DNA from 2 places in the Frankia umida genome. Region 1 is predicted to be linked to the other one. Evidence: riboswitches for the same ligand, from Rfam matches in the RefSeq annotation. Region 1 holds a riboswitch; the other holds the start of a gene.
The links. A riboswitch is a leader RNA that binds a small molecule or an ion and turns the genes downstream of it on or off. The one in region 1 is predicted to bind ZMP and ZTP.
Positions count from the first base shown of each region.

Region 2: another riboswitch for ZMP and ZTP. It lies ahead of MXD59_RS27275 (hypothetical protein); the one in region 1 lies ahead of glyA (serine hydroxymethyltransferase).

Region 1 is NZ_JALKFT010000002.1:311,096-314,501, forward strand. Features, by position in the region: gene MXD59_RS03625 (NAD(P)H-hydrate dehydratase) at 1-64, shown strand, start outside; gene alr (alanine racemase) at 183-1,337, shown strand; gene MXD59_RS03635 (hypothetical protein) at 1,347-1,730, opposite strand; ZMP/ZTP riboswitch at 1,944-2,029, shown strand; gene glyA (serine hydroxymethyltransferase) at 2,057-3,319, shown strand.
Region 2 is NZ_JALKFT010000005.1:9,077-12,482, reverse strand. Features, by position in the region: gene MXD59_RS06575 (DMT family transporter) at 1-542, opposite strand, end outside; ZMP/ZTP riboswitch at 811-893, shown strand; gene MXD59_RS27275 (hypothetical protein) at 1,261-1,671, shown strand; gene MXD59_RS06570 (SbtR family transcriptional regulator) at 1,634-2,377, opposite strand; gene MXD59_RS06565 (TIGR03620 family F420-dependent LLM class oxidoreductase) at 2,514-3,406, shown strand, end outside.

The sequences.
Region 1 (3,406 bases):
AAGCGACCTGCCCCGCCTGCTCGCCGCCACCGTCACCGACCTGTTGACCGACCCGGCCCGCTGAGGGAGCCCGACCCGACCCGCTGGCGGGGCTGGGCGCGGGCCCGGGCTGGCTCTGGCCGACGGGCTGGCTGGGTGGTGGCTGGGACGCCGGTCGGTGGTCTGCCGGTAGCGTTGGTCGGGTGAGTGAGCAGCCGACCAACACCGGGGCCGGGCCCGCCGCCCGTACCTACGCGGCCATCGAGCTCGACGCGGTGCGGGATTCGGTGACCGCCCTCGTCGACCGGGCCGGCCCGGCCGCGACCATGGCCGTGGTGAAGGCCGACGGTTACGGCCATGGCATGCTCCCGTGCGCCCGGGCCGCGCTTGAGGCCGGGGCGACCTGGCTGGGCACGGCCTTCCTCGAGGAGGCGCTGGCGCTGCGCGCCGCCGGGATCACCGTGCCGGTGCTGTGCTGGCTCAGCACACCCGCGGAGAACATCGACGCGGCGATCGAGGCCGACATCGACCTGTCGGCCTCCGCACCCTGGGCGCTGCGGCGGATCGCCGCGGCCGCCCGCCGGGTCGGCCGACGCGCCCGCGTGCATCTCAAGGCCGACACCGGACTCGGCCGGGCCGGGGCGACCCCGGCGGACTGGCCCGACCTGTGCGACGACGCGGCCCGGCTGGAGGCCGAGGGCGTCCTGTCGGCCTACGGCGTCTGGAGCCATCTGGCCTTCGCGGACGCCCCGGGGCATCCGACCGTGCAGGCCCAGATCGGGATGTTCCAGGAGGCCATCGACATCGCCGACAAGGCCGGTCTGACCCCGGTCGTGCGCCATCTCGCCAACTCCGCGGCGACCCTGGTCAGCCCGCAGGCCCACTTCGACCTGGTCCGACCGGGTGTGTCGGTCTACGGGCTCTCACCCGGCCCCGAGGTCGGCCCGCCGGCTCGTTTCGGCCTGCGCCCGGCGATGACGCTGGTCAGCCATGCCGCCCTGGTCAAGCGGGTGCCGGCCGGCACCGGCGTGTCCTACGCCCACCGCTACACCACCGAACGCGCGGCGACGCTGGCCCTGGTCCCCCTGGGCTACGCCGACGGCGTTCCCCGGTCGGCGACGAACCGCGGCGAGGTGCTTCTCGGTGGACGGCGGCGACGCATCGCCGGCACCGTCTGCATGGATCAGTTCGTTCTCGACGTCGGCGACGACGACGTGTCCGTCGGCGACGAGGTGGTGCTGTTCGGCCCGGGTGACCAGGGTGAGCCGACCGCCGACGACTGGGCCACCGCCGCCGGCACCATCAACTACGAGATCGTCACCCGCATCGGCGCCCGCGTGCCCCGCGTGTACCGCTGATCCGCGGCGTCAGCCGCAGCCGCCGGAGGAGCAGCCGCCGCCGGTCGCGGTGCTGCCGCCGAACATGCCGCGTTCCATGCGGCGCCGCACTGGCTGGGCGGCGGCCTGGGCGGCTTCCTGCTCGGCCTGTTCGATCTGGCCCCGGGTGGTGAGGGTGAGCATCACCGGCTTCGGCCCGCTCGGGGCGGCCGACGTCGATGCCAGCACCGGGGAGCCGACTCCGACCGCGCTGGTCGCCGTGATCGCAACCGAGGCGGCCACGGCGGGCTCGAGCTCGAGTTCGGGCTCGGACTCGTCGGCCACGCCGAGCGCGGCGGCGCGCTCCGGGCCGGTGAGGGTCCGGTTCGGGTTCGCGGAGACGGGCTCCTGATGCCTGCGCCATGACAGCTTCATGTATCTGCCTCCGTGATCACTATCGATGGGCCGGTCACTCCACGGTAGAGGACGACGTCCCGCTTGGCCGGGCAGGCCGGCCCGGACGTGACCCAGTCGAAGGTCCGGGTGATCGGTGGCCCGCTCGGCGGCGGGCGGGGTGTCGTCCAGAGGGTGCGGTGTCGGCCGGGGACGGGGGGTCGTGCGTCGGGCGGGGGTCGGCGACTAGGATCGAGGCGTAGTCGCGACTGGCGCACAGAGGTGGAACTGACCACCGGGGAGCGATGAGCGGGTCGGTGCCGCGCGTCTGGGTGCCTCCGGCCGAACGAGACGTGCCGGAGGTTACTGTGCACAACCCACCCCTTCCCGAACTGACCGTCGCCGATCCGGAGATCGCGGGTCTGATCGAGGCCGAGGCCTCCCGCCAGCACGGGTCCATCAGGTTGATCGCCTCGGAGAACTACGTGTCCACCGCGGTGCTCGAGGCATCCGGTTCGGTGCTGACCAACAAGTACTCCGAGGGGTACGTCGGGAAGCGCTACTACGAGGGCCAGCAGGTCATCGACCCGATCGAGACCCTCGCCGTCGACCGGGCGAAGGCGCTGTTCGGGGTCGAGCACGCCAATGTCCAGCCGTACTCCGGGTCGCCGGCGAACCTGGCCGTCTACCTGGCCTTCGCCCAGCCCGGCGACACGATCATGGGTCTGTCACTGCCGATGGGCGGGCACCTCACCCACGGGTGGAGCGTGTCGGCGACCGGCAAGTGGTTCCGCAGCGTTCGTTACGGGCTGCGGGCCGACACCGGCCGGATCGACCTGGACGAGGTGCGTGACCTCGCCCTGGCCGAGCGTCCGAAGGTCATCTTCTGCGGCGGCACGGCGATCCCGCGCACGATCGACTTCCCCGGTTTCGCCGAGATCGCGCGGGAGGTCGGCGCCGTGCTCGTCGCCGACATCGCGCACATCGCCGGGCTCATCGCCGGGGGTGCGCATCCGTCCCCGGTCGGGCACGCCCCGGTGATCTCCACCACCACGCACAAGACGCTGCGCGGCCCGCGTGGCGCGATGCTGATGTCGGACGCGGAGCATGCCACGGCGCTGGACAAGGCGGTCTTCCCCGGTCTGCAGGGTGGCCCGCACAACCACACCACCGCGGCGATCGCCGTCGCGCTGCGGGAGGCGGCGACCCCGTCGTTCCGCGAGTACGCCCAGGCCATCGTCGCCAACGCCCGCGCCCTGGCCGAGGCCCTGGTCGAGCGTGGCTTCGACCTGGTCACCGGCGGTACCGACAACCACCTGATCCTCATCGACCTGACCAGCAAGGACATCGGCGGCAAGCCGGCGGCCAAGGCGCTGGACGCCGCGGGTATCGAGCTGAACTACAACGCCGTGCCGTTCGACAAGCGCAAGCCGTTCGACCCGTCCGGCATCCGCCTCGGCACCGCCGCGGTGACCACCCGGGGCCTGACCACCGCGCACATGCCGCTGATCGCCGGTTGGATCGACGACGCCGTCAAGGCGGCCTCGGCCAACGACACCGCGACGATCGAGCGGATTCGGGCCCAGGTCAACGAGCTGACCGCCGGTTTCCCGATGCCGGGCTTCGCCTGATCCACCCCGATGATCCGCTCCGTCGCCAACCGGCTACGGAGCGCGGGCTGACCGGCCCCTGAGCGGCCCCGCGTCTGACCCGTGCAC
Region 2 (3,406 bases), on a different contig from region 1:
CCGCCACCGCCAGCGCGTCCCGCCCATCGAGCCAGCAGCGTGATCGCCGTGTACCCCGCCGCGGACAGCAACGCGAGCAGGACACCCGCTGGATGTACCTCGCCGCCGTGGTTTCCCAGCACAAGCACCATCAGCCCACCGAGGACAGCCGGTATCGCGGCGAGGCCGTGCCCCAGGCGCTCGCCGAGCACCAGTCGCGCCCCCAGGGCGGTCAGCGCTGGTCCCGCTCCCAGCGTGACGATCGTGCCCACCGCGAGGCCGGTCACAGCAACCGCCCCGAAGTAGGCCGTCTGGAAGACCGCCAGACCAACGCCTGTTCCGACCCGCATGACAAAGCTCCAACGCTGCGACGGAGCAGCCGTATCGGCAGTCCTCACGGATCGGGACGGTCGCACGACGCGCGCCAGGAGAAGCACGAACAGGCCGCTGGCAAAGCGCCAGAAGGAAACGGCGAACGGTCCGACAGCGCCTGTTCGGCAGACCGTGTCAACGACGGCACCGGTCGTGCCCCAGGCGGTGCCCGCCAGGGCCAGAAAAATCATTCCCCGCCCAGCAGACGGGCCGACAAAAATATTCGACATTGCGCGCTCTCCACGGAAGGGAAGTGGCCTGGTTCCCGGATGCGGGCAGCACAACCAGTGCGGCGGGCACCGTCACCCGTCGCAACTACCTTCCGTAGCGGCCCGCCTAGACGGCGGGCGGCGAAAGCGCAGTCGAACTCATAGCGGTCAGCATAGGATCCCGAGGAGAATCCCGCGCACAGGATCGCGTCGACACGCAGCTACCGGCTGATGTGTAGCTGCTACGGTTGGACGTGGCCGCTACTGGCGCGGGTGGATGACCACCGGGGAACGGCCGAAAGATCGTCGACGCCGACCGCCTAGGCCCGCGACGCACAGCTGACTGTGCGCGGTGAGGACGGTCGATGGACCTGCGGTACGGCATGAATCCCCACCAGCGGCCGGCGACCGCCAGCCCCGCTGGCCCTGCTGCTGCGCCAGCTGGTCTGCGACGGAATCGTGGCGCCCGGCTATGAGCCAGGGGTCGTGGCAACCCTGTCCGCGAAGAAGAACGGCACATTCCTGACCCTGGAGGCCGACCCGACCCACCGGCCACCCCCTGGGAGATCCGCGAGGTGCACGGGATGCGCTTCACCCAGCCCTGGGATGACGCCGTTCCGAACCGGCAGACCCTGGCCGATATCCGCGTCGGCACGATTCCCGACCACGCCCTCGACGACCTGCTCCTAGGGGCCTTCTCGTGGTGCGTCACACCCAGTCGAACTCGGTCGCCTACGTCCGCGGCGGGATGACGCTTGGCGTGGGCGCGGGTCAACAGTCCCGGGTGGACGTGGCTACGCCGACACCGCCTCGTCCGGGCACTGCACGTCGGCCAGAACTCGAAGATCCAAGAAAGAATCAATGCCCAGATCCACTACCTCGAGGCGAGCTCCGCCGATCCCGCGTTCCCGCTCGGGCCCGGCGGGAGCCCGCCCTTGACCGCCACGGAGCGCTCCCGATGGCTGAGTCGACTCGACCAGGTCAGCCTCGCTTCCGACGGCGCCCTCCCCTTTCAGGACAACATTGTTCATGCCCGCCGACACGGGGTGCGCTACGTGGCCGAACCCGGCGGATCAATCCGCTCCGCGGAGATCCTCAGTGCCTGCCGTGATCAAGGGGTCGCCCTCGTCCACACCGGGCTTCGCCTGTTCCGACACTGATGTGTGCGGCGACCGTCTTTCGGGAGGCTCGTCCGCCTTTCCGCGACGGCGACCCCGACCGCGGTCGGGGAGGGCCGTCGGCGCCACGCCCTCGAGCGCGAGCGTGAGCAGCCGGTCGACCGTCACCCGCCCCGGGACTGCGGCCGAGGTCTGCTCGTAGGACCACGCGAGTCCACTGACCAGGGTGAACAGTTCCAGCGCGTCGAGGTCGGCGCGGACCACGCCCGCCCGCTGCGCGCGGGTGAGCAGGGACGCCCCGGCCTCGCGCATGCCCTCACAGGCCGTGTGGAGCTCGGTCGAGGTATCCCGCAGGGTCCGGGTGAACGCGGCGGTGAGCCCGCGGTAGGTGCCCGTGAACTCCACGAACTCCCGCAGCCAGCAGGTCAGCGCGGATCCGGGCGCCGCGGTGGCCGACAGCTCGCGGGCCCTGGCCGCGAGTGTGTCGAACCGATCGTGGAGGAGGACCTCGAGAAGAGCCTCTCGCGACGGGAAGTGCCGGTACAGCGTCCCCGTCCCGACTCCGGCCCGGCGGGCGATGTCCTCCAGGGAGGCCCCGATGCCGTGCTCGGCGAACGCGGCACGGGCATACGCCAGCAGACGCTCGTAGTTGGCCCGGGCATCGGCCCGCATGGGCCTCGGCTCGGCCACTGCACTCACCCGCGCTTCCCTTCCCGGCGAACAAGCGGAGGGTACCTCCCCCCCCACAGCCATAGGCGGAGGCTGCCTCCGGTAAGCTCGCCTCCCTCAGGCGGAGGCAGCCTCCGTTTGACTTGAAGAGGTGGAGGGATCGGCGATGACGGTTGCGGAGACCAGGCGAAGGCTGGGCCGGTTCGGGGTCTGGATTCCCCCGTTCGTCCTGCTCAGTACGCCGGTGGCCATGCAGCGCCGCGAGCTCGTCCGCATCGAGCGGCTGGGGTACGGATCGGTGTGGAGCGGGGAGACCCCGCCAGTCGCGCCGGTCAGCGGCCGCGAGGCGTTCACCCAGCACGGTCTGATGCTGGCCACGACCGATCGGATCACCGTCGGCACCGGCATCGCGAACATCAGTGTCCGCGCCGCGGGCTCGATGCACACCGGCGCCGCCACACTGGCTGAGGCCCATCCGGACCGGTTCGTCCTCGGCCTTGGTGGTCAGTCCGGCGAGCGGCCTCTTGCTCACCTGCGTGACTACCTCGATGCCATGGACGATGCCGGGCGGCGTCTGACGCAGCTACCAGCTCCCCCCTACCCGCGCGTCCTGGCTGCCCTTGGACCGCGTGCGCACCAACTGGCCCGCGAACGAGCCGACGGCGTCCATCCGTTCCTGCAGCCCGTGGCGCACACGGCGGTCGCCCGCGCGGCGGTCGGCCCGGACCTCCTGGTCATCCCCCATCAGGCCGTGGTCCTCGAAACCGACGCGCCGGCCGCCCGCGCACAGCTGCGCCGCATCCTCAGCCTCGGCGCGGGTGCCCCCGAGTCCCCCTACACCAGGAACTACCGCCGGCTCGGCTACAGCGAGGCGGAGGTGACCGGCGAACGCAGCGACCGGCTGATCGACGACGTCCTCGCCTGGGGCGACGAAACCACTGTCGCGGCCCGGCTGACCGCCCATCTCGACGCGGGCGCCGACCACGTGCTGGTCAACCCGTTCGCGGCGGACCTCACTCAGGCGGTCGACCAGCTCGAACGGCTCGCCCCACTGCTGTT